Methylobacterium currus: one gene and its partner. The protein of the gene in region 1 interacts with the protein of each later gene in a pairwise test. Links are inferred from orthologs where the notes say so. Each region holds a gene or a part of one and is shown in the gene's direction. Other genes may lie near its edges.

Evidence for each region. The genes of interacting proteins can lie anywhere in the genome.
Region 2: the proteins of groL (region 1) and DA075_RS27480 interact in binary tests that used the Escherichia coli proteins (3 or more experiments, as listed by UniProt). The link is inferred for Methylobacterium currus from one-to-one orthologs.

What each region holds. Positions count from the first base shown.
Region 1 is NZ_CP028843.1:4,995,565-5,003,177, forward strand. Bases 1,998-4,884 are described here. They hold groL (chaperonin GroEL), read left to right. Parts: upstream 1,998-2,564; coding sequence 2,565-4,205; downstream 4,206-4,884. Other genes in these bases: groES (co-chaperone GroES), read left to right, coding at 2,174-2,461; DA075_RS36750 (hypothetical protein), read right to left, coding at 4,602-4,748; DA075_RS23165 (TetR/AcrR family transcriptional regulator), read right to left, coding at 4,876-4,884. Outside these bases: DA075_RS23140 (DMT family transporter), read left to right, coding at 33-899; DA075_RS23145 (magnesium transporter CorA family protein), read right to left, coding at 907-1,920; more of DA075_RS23165, read right to left, coding at 4,885-5,514; DA075_RS23170 (cytochrome P450), read right to left, coding at 5,595-6,974; DA075_RS23175 (phosphopentomutase), read right to left, coding at 7,044-7,613.
Region 2 is NZ_CP028843.1:5,999,033-6,003,730, forward strand. The notes cover bases 214-2,976. They hold DA075_RS27480 (ABC transporter ATP-binding protein), read left to right. Parts: upstream 214-1,079; coding sequence 1,080-1,874; downstream 1,875-2,976. Other genes in these bases: DA075_RS27475 (ABC transporter permease), read left to right, coding at 214-1,013; DA075_RS27485 (MlaD family protein), read left to right, coding at 2,003-2,976. Outside these bases: more of DA075_RS27475, read left to right, coding at 1-213; more of DA075_RS27485, read left to right, coding at 2,977-3,082; DA075_RS27490 (ABC-type transport auxiliary lipoprotein family protein), read left to right, coding at 3,202-3,801; DA075_RS27495 (helix-turn-helix domain-containing protein), read right to left, coding at 4,139-4,698. UniProt on the Escherichia coli protein: Part of the ABC transporter complex MlaFEDB, which is involved in a phospholipid transport pathway that maintains lipid asymmetry in the outer membrane by retrograde trafficking of phospholipids from the outer membrane to the inner membrane.

The sequences.
Region 1 (7,613 bases):
CGCGCTCCTCCCCGGGCCATCCGGCTTGCACCATGCGCTCCCCCTCCTCCTCCGCCTCCGCGATCCTGCTCGCCGCCCTCGGCATCGGGCTCCTGTCGCTGATGGACGCCACCATCAAGGGCCTGTCCGACCGATACGGCGTGACCGGCATCGCCTTCTCCCGCTACCTCGTCGGCACCCTCGTGATGGCGGGCGTGCTCGCGGTGTTGCGGCCCGGCTGGCCCTCGGCCGAGACCTGGCGCACGAACGGCCTGCGGGCGGTGCTGGTGGTCGCGACCGCGCTCTGCTTCTTCCACGGCCTGTCGGTGCTGCCGCTCGCCGAGGCGCTGGCCCTGTCGTTCCTGAGCCCGATCTTCATCGCGCTGTTCGCCGCGCTCCTGCTGCGCGAGCGGGTGCGGCCGCCGGTCTGGGCCGGGCTCCTCGTCGGCTTCGCCGGGGTCGGGATCGTGGTGGCGGGACAGGTCGGGACGGACGCGCCCCGGGCGGCCGGCTCGGCCTGGGGCATCGCCGCCATCCTCGCCTCCGCCCTCACCTACGCGCTCTCGATGGTGCTGCTGCGCGCCCGCGCCCGTCACGACCCGGTGGTGACCATCGTGGCGATCCAGAATGCCGGCCCCGCCGCGATGCTGGCCGCCCCCGCGGCCTGGACCTGGATTCCGGTCGCCACGCCCGACTGGGCGCTCCTCGTCCTCGTCGGCATGCTCGGCGTCGCCGGCCACCTGGTGCTCAGCCGGGCCTACGCCAAGGCCGAGGCGTCGCGCCTCGCCGCGATGGAATACACCGCCCTCCTCTGGGCGATCGGCCTCGGCTACGTCGCCTTCGGGGAGGTGCCGGGGGTGGCGACGCTGGGGGGTGCGGGTCTGATCCTGGCCGGGTCGGCGCTGGCGGCGCGGCGGTGAGCGGGCGTCAGAACCACCCCTTCAGCTTGAAATAAACAGCCGGCACCAGCGCGCTCGCCGCGATCACCGCGAGCCCGAACGGATAGCCGAAGGTCCAGTCCAGCTCCGGCATGTGCTTGAAGTTCATGCCGTAGACCGAGGCCATCAGGGTCGGGGGAATGCCGATCACCGAGACGACCGTGAGCACCCGGAAGGTGTTGTTCTGCTCCATGTTGATGAGGCCGAGGGTGGCGTCGAGCAGGAACTGCACCGTCTCGGACAGCCGCGTCTCGAACTCGTCGAGGGAGGCGACGTCGAGGCGCAGGCTCTCGCAGCGGGCCCTCTCCTCGGGCTTCAACCAGCCTTCCGCCTCGCCGGCGACGTATGGCAGGATGCGGCCGAGCCCGAGGAGCGCAGCGCGCAGCTTCGACAGGGCCTTGCCGCGCCGGCCGATGGCGCGCAGCAGGCGCCGCAGGGCGAGGTCGCGGCGCTTGGGTGCGAAGCTCTTGGGCCCCGATTCCTCGCGGCGGCCGTTGCCGTTGGCGCTGGTGTCGAAGGTGAAGATCCGGGTCGAGAGCGAATCGAGCTCGTCGCTCAGCGTCTCGAGGGTGTCGGCCAGGCGGTCGATCAGCTCCTCGACGAGCGCCAGGAAGGTCTCGACGCTGGAGGCCGGTCCGTCCCGCTCCGCTTGGCGCGCCTTGACGGTGTCGAAGGCGGCGAGCGGCTGGAACCGGACGGTCAGCAGCCGCTCCGGCGTCAGCACGAAGCCGAGGGGGCGCAGGCTCAGGTCGTCGTCGCGGAACGAGACCATCGGGGTGCTCAAGTAGAACGCGTCCCGGCGCCGGTTGAGGCGGCGCGAGTTCTGCACCTCGCTGAGCGCCGAGCGGGATGGGACCGTGAGGCCGGTCACCGTCTCCGCGAGCGCGGTTTCGGCCTCGCTCGGGTCGTCGAGGTCGAGCCAGGTGCCATGGGCCGGCAGGGGCCGCGCCGCGCAATCCTGGCCCTCGGCGACGACGCCCTCCGAGCCGTGCAGCGTGATCATGCGAAGGGTGGGCTCCTGAGGGCGGCAGAGGGGGCGGCCAAGGGTGGGGTCCGAAGGGTGGGGCCGAAGGGTGGGACACGGCGCGGAGCGTGCCGTGGAGGCCACACACCAGAGTCTTGACTCAAACCCGCGCCCCGATTATCTCCACGCCAGCCTTAGCACTCACCTCACGAGAGTGCTAATGCCCGGGTTGGAAGGCGGCTTCGGCGCCAGCACCAACCGCAATGCGTTCTGCGAAGCAAGAGGGCAGCACATGCAATTCCGTCCGCTGCACGACCGTGTCGTCGTCCGTCGCATCGAGAGCGAGGAGAAGACCAAGGGCGGCATCATCATCCCGGATACCGCCAAGGAGAAGCCGCAAGAGGGCGAGATCGTCGCCGTCGGCCCCGGCGCCCGCGACGAGTCCGGCAAGCTGAACCCCCTCGACGTCAAGGCCGGCGACCGCGTCCTGTTCGGCAAGTGGTCGGGCACCGAGGTCAAGATCGACGGCAAGGACCTCCTCATCATGAAGGAGTCCGACATCATGGGCGTGCTGGCGTAATCGCCACCCCCTGACCAGCCCCGAAGCCTGACGGCGGCGCCCCGACCGGGAGCTGACGCCGGAGGGTTTTCCCTGCAACACCGATCTGAAGTGAGGATTCACCATGGCAGCGAAAGACGTTCGTTTCGCCTCCGACGCCCGCGAGAAGATGCTGCGCGGCGTGGACATCCTGGCGGATGCCGTGAAGGTCACGCTCGGCCCGAAGGGCCGCAACGTCGTGATCGAGAAGAGCTTCGGCGCGCCGCGGATCACCAAGGACGGCGTCACCGTCGCCAAGGAGATCGAGCTCGCCGACAAGTTCGAGAACATGGGCGCCCAGATGGTGCGCGAAGTGGCCTCGAAGACCAACGACATCGCGGGTGACGGCACCACCACCGCGACCGTGCTGGCCCAGGCGATCGTCCGCGAGGGCGCCAAGTACGTCGCCGCCGGCATGAACCCGATGGACCTGAAGCGCGGCATCGACCTCGCCACCCAGGCCGCCGTGAAGGACATCCAGAGCCGCGCCAAGAAGGTGTCGGCCTCGGAGGAGATCGCCCAGGTCGGCACGATCTCGGCCAACGGCGACAAGGACATCGGCGAGATGATCGCCCATGCCATGCAGAAGGTCGGCAACGAGGGCGTGATCACGGTCGAGGAGGCGAAGACCGCCGAGACCGAGCTCGACGTCGTCGAGGGCATGCAGTTCGACCGCGGCTACCTCTCCCCGTACTTCATCACGAATGCGGAGAAGATGATCGCCGAGCTCGAGGATCCCTACATCCTCATCCACGAGAAGAAGCTGTCGTCGCTCCAGGCGATGCTGCCGGTGCTCGAGGCCGTCGTCCAGACCGGCAAGCCGCTGCTGATCGTCGCCGAGGACATCGAGGGCGAGGCCCTGGCCACCCTGGTGGTCAACAAGCTGCGCGGCGGCCTGAAGGTCGCGGCCGTGAAGGCGCCGGGCTTCGGTGACCGTCGCAAGGCCATGCTCGAGGACATCGCGATCCTGACCCAGGGTCAGATGATCGCCGAGGACCTCGGCATCAAGCTCGAGAACGTGACCCTCCCGATGCTCGGCCGCGCCAAGCGCGTCCGCATCGAGAAGGAGAACACCACGATCATCGACGGCGCCGGCGAGAAGGCCGACATCGAGGCCCGCGTCCAGCAGATCAAGGCGCAGATCGAGGAGACGACCTCGGACTACGACCGCGAGAAGCTCCAGGAGCGCCTGGCCAAGCTCGCCGGCGGCGTCGCGGTGATCCGCGTCGGCGGCGCGACCGAGGTCGAGGTCAAGGAGAAGAAGGACCGCGTCGACGACGCTCTCCACGCCACCCGCGCGGCGGTCGAGGAAGGCATCGTCCCCGGCGGCGGCACCGCGCTCCTGCGCGCCAAGAAGGCCGTGGCCGCTCTCACGAGCGACAACGCCGACGTCCAGGCCGGCATCAAGATCGTCCTGAAGGCCCTTGAGGCCCCGATCCGCCAGATCGCCAGCAACGCCGGCGTCGAGGGCTCGATCGTGGTCGGCAAGATCAGCGACAAGGGCGACTCGGAGACCTACGGCTTCAACGCCCAGACCGAAGAGTACGTCGACATGATCCAGGCCGGCATCGTCGACCCGGCCAAGGTCGTGCGCACCGCCCTGCAGGACGCCGCTTCGGTGGCCGGCCTGCTGGTGACGACCGAGGCGATGGTCGCCGACGCCCCGAAGAAGGACAGCCCTGCTCCGGCCATGCCGGGCGGCGGCATGGGCGGCATGGACTTCTAAGTCCTTCGCCAGCCAGTCCCGAGAGACGGGAGGGGGTCGCCGCGAGGCGGCCCCTTTTCCGTTGGGAGGATGCGTCGCGGTCTCATGCATTCGACGCTCCACCCCAAGGATTGACCACTCCCCGGTGGGCGCGATGCGCAAGGTTCACCTGTCACGGCCATCTGCGAGCCGCTGCGGGAGCCAGGTCACCCCGGGCTCGCCGCCGATCCCGCCAGCCCCCCATCCAGGTTGAGTTCGGCCCGCGTCATGTCAGCAGCCTCGTCCGAGGCGAGTATCGCCGCTACCGCCGCGATCTCCTCCGGACGCCCGAAGCGCTCGAGCGGGGTATCGGCCACGAGGGCCGCCATCCGCGCCTCGCGCCCGGGCCCCTCCCGAGCATCGGCTCCCAGATCGGCGTCAGGATGGCATCGGCGAGGCGCAGCCAGTCCTCTTCCGGCCGACATCCAGGCGGAAGAACCGGGCGCCGATCTCGGCCGCGGTCGCGGCGCCCGCACTCCCGTCGCGCTCGGTGACGATGCGGGCCTGTCCGGTCGGCTGCTGCATGATCGGCCTCGCCCGCGGGAGGGAGCCAGTTCGCCGCTGCGGGTCGAGACGCCCATTCAGGATCTCATCCTGAATGGAGGGTGAGAGCGTCTGCATGACGGGCGACACGGATGGGGCGCCGAGCCCTCTACCCCGCCCGCGCCGTCGCCCCGTGCACCATGGCGAGCACGCCGGCCCGCAGGAGGTCGTACTTGGTCGGCAGGCCGGGCCCGGTCGGCAGCCGGCCGGCGGCGGCGAGCGTCGCGATGCCGTGGGACAGCGCCCAGACCTCCAGGGCGACGAAGCGCGGATCGACGTTCGCCGAGAAGCCGTCCGGGAAGGTGCTCCGCAGGGCCTCGACCAGGAGCCCGAAGGCGTCGCGGTCGCGCGGCGCCTGCGCGGGCGGGCCGCCGTCGGGGCCGATCGGCCGGGCCTCGAAGATCGCCGCGTAGTAGCCCGGCTCCTCCTCGGCGAAGGTCAGGTAGGCCTCGCCCATGCGGGTGAAGCGCTCCAGCGGCGTGCCGGGCCCACGCAGCGCCCGGGCGAGGCGGGCGGCGAGCTCTGTGAAGCCGCGCTCGGCCACTTCCTCCAGCAGGGCCTCGCGGCCGCGGAAATGGCGGTAGAGCGCCGCCGGGGACACGCCGACGAGGCGCGCCGCGTCGACCAGGGTGAAGCCGCCGATCCCGCGCTCCGCGATGAAGCGGCGCGCGGCCTCGATCAGGGCCTCCTTGAGGTTGCCGTGATGGTAGCCGCGCCGGTCGGACGGGCCGCTGCGCCAGGGTCGCACCGTGTCTCTGTCTCTTGATCAAGGGGCCGGAATCGGCCGCCTGCACAGCCCCATAGAGCATTTTTTCGCGGGCGGCAGGCTCAACCCGCGCGTCGCTTCAGAAGGAAGCGCGGCACGTGGTCCGGCCGCACCGTGGTGGTCGCTACCGGCAGGACCGGCCGGTCGTCGGCAAGCCGCAGGTGGAACGCGCGGGCGAGCCGGGCGAGGACCAGGGTCGCCTCGGCGAGCGCGAGCTGCGCGCCGATGCAGATCCGCGGCCCGGCGCCGAAGGGCAGGTAGACGAAGCGGTCGGGCTCCGGGCGGTCGAGGAAGCGCCCGGGGTCGAACACCTCCGGCCGGTCCCACCAGCGCGGGTTGCGGTGGAGCACCCAGGTCGGGATCATCACGATGCTGCCGGCCGGGATCGTGGTGCCCTCGACCACGCTCGCCCGCGCGGCGCGCCGCGCGATGACGTAGACCGGCGGATAGAGCCGCAAGGTCTCCTGCGCCACCGCCTTCGCCAGCCGCAAGGACGGCAGCGCTGCGGCGGCGCCCGCCTCGGACAGATCGAGCCCGGTCGCTTCCGCGGCGAGCGCGTCCTGCATGCCCGGCTCGCGGGCGAGCAGGGTGCAGGCCCAGAACAGGGTCGAGGCGGTGGTCTCGTGGCCGGCGACGATCAGCGTGCCGACCTCGTCGGCGAGCAGACCGCCCGGCGCGTCGCCATGAGCCTCGATCAGGAGGTCGAACAGGTCGCGCGGCGCGCCCCAGGCCCCCTGTCCTTGGGCCCCCTGCCCGCGCCGCGCCTCCAGCACCGCCCCCACCAGCCGGAGCCACCGGCGGCGGAACAGGGCTCGGCGCGGGCTCGACGGGGTCGGCCAGCCCGGCGGCAACAGGAAATCGGTCACGGTCGGCTTGCCCAGCCGGTCGAGATAGCCGGAGACCAGCGCCCGGATCTCGGCGCCGAGCGCCCCGGTCTCCAGGGAGAACATCGAGGTGGTGGCGATGTCGAGGGCGACCCTTTGCATCTCGCCCCGGAGATCCGCGGGCGCGCCGAGGCCGGCCTCCAGCCGGCAGCAGGATTCCTCCGCGCTGCGGGCGACGAAACGCAGCATCAGGGGCAGGGTGCGGGGCGTGAAGGCGGGGGCGAGCACCTTTCGCTGGTGACGCCAGGCCTCGCCATCGGCGAGCACGAGGCCGCGCCCGGCGATCGGCCCGATCACCCGCCGGCCGGCGGGTAGGCGCACGAAGTCGTCGGTGGCGGTGAGCAGGACGTGGCGCGCCCCGGCCGGGGTCGAGAGCAGCACCATACGGCCGCCGGGCAGCGGAATGGTCACCGCCGGCGCGTCGAGGCAGGCGCGGGGAAACGCCTCCAGAGTGTTGCGCCGAAAAGCGCCGAGGAGCCTGAGCCAGCCGACCCGCTCGGCGAGGGCCGGCACCGGCGGCGCGTAACCGGGCCGCGTGTCGGGAGCCGTCAGGGACAAGGGGGCGACTCGGACAAGGGGGGTCTCCGGGGGCGCCCGAACGACGTGACGGGACGGACCCCGCAAGATTTACGCGAGCCGCTCCGCTTCCGCCACGCCGAGATGGCGCGCCACCATCCGGCCGATCTCAGCAAAGCCGATCCGGCCGAGGGATGCGGGGGCTACCTCCGGTCCGAAGACGATCACCGGCACCTGCTCGCGGGTGTGGTCGGTGCCGGTCCAGGTCGGGTCGTTGCCGTGATCGGCGGTGACGAGGCAGAGGTCGCCGGGCTTCAGCGCTGCCCGGATCTCCGGCACCCGCGCGTCGAAGCGCTCCAAAGCCGCGGCATAGCCCGGCACGTCGCGGCGATGGCCGTACTCGGTGTCGAACTCGACGAGGTTGGCGAAGACGAGGCCGCCATCGGGCAGGCCGGCGAGGGCGTCGAGGGCGGCGGTGAGGCAGGCATCGTTGCCGCCGGGCTTGATCTCGCGGCCGGTCGCGCGATGGGCGAAGATGTCGCCGATCTTGCCGACGCTCACCACCGGCCGGCCGGCGGCATTCAGGCGGTCGAGGAGCGTGTCGGCGGGCGGCGGCACCGCATCGTCGCGCCGGTGGGCGGTGCGGGTGAAACCCGAGGCCTGGTCGCCGGTGAACGGCCG
Region 2 (4,698 bases), 1.0 Mb from region 1 along the record:
TGGCCGCCGATACTCTGTCTGCCGGCTCGCCCCTCGTCATCGATCTCTCGGGCCTCGCCCGCCTCGACACGCTCGGCGCCTGGGTGCTGGAGCGGACGCGCGCCGCGTTGCCCGCCGGCACGACCTACGCCGGCGCCTCCCCGGAACACCTGATCCTGCTGCGCGAGGTCGCCTACCGCGAGGCCGCGCCGGCGGCGCGGCGCCGGCGCTTCAACCCCCTCGACCCGGTCGCCAGCCTGGGGTCGGGCATGCGCAGCCTCGGCCACCAGGGCCTGGCCGGGCTCGCCTTCCTGGGCGAGGTGGTGGCGGGCTGCCTGCGGGTGCTCGCCAGGCCGCGCAGCTTCCGCGGGCCGGCGCTCGTCAACCAGGTCGAGCAGATCGCTTTGCGCGGCGCGCCGATCATCATGCTGATCTCGTTCCTGGTCGGCTGCATCGTCACCCAGCAGGGCATCATCCAGCTCCAGCGCTTCGGGGCCCAGACCTACGTCGTCAACATGATCGGCATCCTGACCCTGCGCGAGCTCGGGGTGCTGCTCACCTCGATCATGGTGGCGGGTCGCTCCGGCTCGGCCTTCACGGCGGAGATCGGCTCGATGCGCATGCGCGAGGAGGTCGATGCCCTGCGCGTCATGGGCCTCGACCCGATCGAGATCCTGATCGTCCCGCGCATCATCGCCCTGATGTTCGCCCTGCCGCTGCTCGCCTTCCTGGCCGATCTCGCGGCGCTCGCCGGCGGTGCGCTGACCTCGCTCCTCTATGGCGGCCTGTCGCTGGAAGCCTTCGCCTTCCGGCTCCAGAACGCGATCGGCTTCCGTCACCTCGCCATCGGGCTGATCAAGGCGCCGTTCATGGCGCTCATCATCGGCATCATCGCCTCGGTCGAGGGATTCATGGTCGAGGGCTCGGCCGAGTCGCTCGGCCGCCACGTCACCGCCTCAGTCGTCAAGTCAATCTTCATGGTCATCGTCCTCGATGGACTCTTCGCGGTGTTCTTCGCGGCCATCGACTTCTGAGCGAGGCGACCCCCACCCTTGGCGATCCCAGCCCCCCTCCACCCTGCGCCTCCAGGCCGCGACGCGATCATCCGCGTGCGCGATCTCGTGGTCGGCTTCGGCGACCGCACGGTGCTCAAGGGCCTCAACCTCGACATCCGCCGGGGTGAGATCCTGGGCTTCGTCGGCCCTTCGGGCCAGGGCAAGTCGGTGCTCACCCGTACGCTGCTCGGCCTGGTGCCGAAGCGCTCGGGCACGATCGAGGTCTTCGGCGAGGACGTCGACCGGCTGAGCCTGGCCCAGCGCCGGGTGATCGAACGGCGCTGGGGCGTGCTGTTTCAGCAGGGCGCCCTGTTCTCGGCGCTGACCGTCAAGCAGAACATCCAGGTGCCGATGCGCGAGCACCTCAAGCTCTCCGAGCGCCTGCTCGACGAGTTCGCACGGCTCAAGATCGAGATGGTGGGCCTCAAGCCCGACGCCGCCGACAAGCTGCCCTCCGAGCTCTCCGGCGGCATGATCAAGCGCGCCGCCCTCGCCCGGGCGCTGGCCCTCGACCCCGAGGTGCTGTTTCTCGACGAGCCGACCTCGGGCCTCGACCCGATCGGCGCCGGCGAGTTCGACGAGCTGGTGGCGACGCTCCAGCGCACGCTCGGGCTGACCGTGTTCATGGTCACCCACGACCTCGACAGCCTCTACACCGCCTGCGACCGCATCGCGGCCCTCGGCGACGGACTGATCATCGCCGAGGGGCCGATCGAGGCGATGCTGGCCTCCGACCACCCGTGGCTGCGCTCCTACTTCCACGGCAAGCGCGCCCGCTCGATCGTGGTGCCGGGAGCGGAAGTCGTTTCATCCCGCGCAACAGTGGAGGGCGTCGCCTGATGTGCGATCCCGCACCCGCCCGTCGCCGGGCCTCACCTAAGCTTGGCGGGTTAGACCATGCCCCGAAGGCGCCTTCGAGGGCGTCTCTCCCGCTCTCCGCCCCGCACGAGCATGGAAACCGTTAAGGCATGGAAACCCGCGCCAACAACGTCCTGATCGGCGCCTTCACGCTGGCGGTGATCGCACTCGGCTTCGCCTTCGCGTTCTGGTTGCGCGGCAGCTCCGCGAACCAGGCCCGGATGCCGGTGCGCATCGTGTTCTCGGGTGGCGTCGGGGGCTTGGCCAAGGGGGCGGTCGTCACCTTCAACGGCATCCGGGTCGGCGAGGCGACCGACGTCCGGCTGCTGCCGCAGGACCCGCGCCGGGTGACGGCGATCATCGAGGTCAATCGCGGCACGCCCCTGCGCGCCGACACGCGCGCGCGCCTCGACATGACGATGCTGACCGGCGTCGCCTCGATCGCCCTCGTCGGTGGCAGCGCCGATGCCCCGCCGCTCGCGCCGACCAACAACGATCCCGTTCCGACGATCTTCGCCGACGCCTCCGACATCCAGGACCTCATGGCCGCGGCCCGCACCATCGCGCAGCGCGCCGACGACATGCTCCAGCGCCTCGACCGGGTGGTCGCCGGCAACGAGGGCGCGATCAACCGCACGCTCGCGAATGTCGAGCGGTTCTCGAAGACGCTCGGCGACAGCGCGCCGGCCCTCGACGCCCTGACCAAGGCGGTGGACGGCCGCAAGCTCGCGAGCCTGATCGACAATGCCGACAGGTTCTCGGCCGCCCTCGCCGCCGCCTCGCCGGACGTCCAGGCCGGCATGCACGACGCGCGGGCGCTGGCGGGCAAGCTCAACGCCTCCGCCGACCGGCTCGACGCGGTGCTGAAGGGCGCCGAGGGCTTCCTCGGCTCCGCCGCGGGCGATGCCGGCAAGAGCACCTTCGCCGAGGTGCGCGACGCCGCGATCTCGATCCGCGAGGCGGGCCGGGCCTTCCGCACCATGTCGGAGAACCTCGACAAGCGCACCGCCACCCTGACCCAGAGCGTCAGCCGCCTCAGCGGCACCGGCCGGCGCGAGGTGCAGACCCTGGCGACCGATGGCCAGCGCACCCTCAACAGCCTCAACAGCGCCGTGCGCAACATCGAGCGCGACCCCTCGCAGGTGATCTTCGGCGGCAAGCCGTCGTTGCCCGAATACAACGGTCGCTGATCATGTTGCGGTGCGGCCTCGCCGCGGTTGCACCCGCGCGCCCGGCCGGGCGTTGTCCGTCCGTCTTCGGTCAAGCTTCCGGGCCTGTCCCGGTCCCGCCTTCCGGTCCGCCCGCTCCCATGCTCCTCAAGGTCCCTTCCCCGCGTCATGCTCCCGGCCTGCTGGCCGTCGGTCTGGCCCTCGTCCTCGGCGCCTGCGGCAGCGGCGCCGTGCCGACCACCTTCGACCTCACCGCCCTGCCGGGCGCGGCCCGCAGCGGCGCGGCGCGGCGCTCGATCGTGGTGGCGGAGCCGGTCGGGCTGCAGCCCTTCGAGGCCGACCGGATCATCGTGCGCGAGCCCGGCGGCGCGGTGTCCTATCTCGGTGGCGGCCAATGGGCGGACCGGCTGCCCCGGCTGGTCCAGACCCGGCTGATCCAGAGCCTCGAGAACGCCAACCGCCTCAAGTCGGTCAGCCGCCCCGGCGACAAGGTCGCGGCCGACACGGTGCTGATCACCGAGCTGCGGTCCTTCGACATCCATGCGGGCACCCGCGAGGCGGTGGTCGACCTCTCAGCCAAGCTGATCCAGGAGAGCACCGGCACGGTCGTGGCGGCCAAGGTGTTCCAGGCCCGCGTCCCGGTGGCGGAGGTGAACGCCGGGGTGGCGGCGAACGGCCTCGACCGGGCGTTGTCGCTGGTGCTGGCGGATCTGGTGCGATGGATCAACGCCGGGGGTTGAGCTTGCCCGCTCCCGCCGGGAGCGTGCCGTATCCCTCCGTCCCATCCTCGACCTCGTCCTGAGGTGCCGGCCGATCGACGATCGGTTGGCCTCGAAGGAGGGCACGGGAAGTCTCCGAAATCACCGGTGCCCCTTTCGACGCTGCCGCAAGCGTCAGCACCTCGGGATGAGTTCGAGCGTTGGGAGAGCGGTTCGGAGGCCGTAGGAGGGCGGTGACCACCGGGGTCGCCGGGAGGGCCGGTCAAGCGCCGCGGGCCGACATCGACGCGCCGAGGAAAGCCGGTGTCGTCGAGCGGGGCCCGGAGAGGCGGGTCAGGCCGCCTGAATCCTCAGGCCCTCACTCCATCACAGCCGCCTTCATGATCACCACCATGAAGGCCCGCCCCGTCCCCTCGCTGACGCAGCGCACGGTGTGGGGCCGGTCGCAGCGGTAGCGCAGGGTCTCGCCGGCCCGGGCCCGCTGCACCGCGCCGGCCACGTCGACCTCGAACTCGCCCTCGGTGACCGACAGGCACTCGACCGAGCCGCGCTGGTGGGCATCGGAATCGAGCACCCCGCCGGGATCGGCCGAGAGGTCGTACCATTGCAGCCACTCGACGGTCTTGATCCAGCCGATGATGGCGAGCCGCATCCGGCCGTCATCGGAGACGAGGATCGGCGTGTCGGCCCGGGACGACTTCTCGATGAAGGGTTCCTCGTCGCCGGTGGCGAGCACCCGCTCGATCGAGACGTCGAGGGCCTGGCTCAGGCGCCAGATCGTCGCCAGCGTCGGGTTGGTCTCGTTGCGCTCGATCTGGCTGATGATCGACTTCGCGACGCCGGACTGTTCGGCCAGTTCCGACAGCGACAGGTTATAGGCCTTGCGCAGGCGCTGGATGGTCTTGCCGAGCTGCCCCG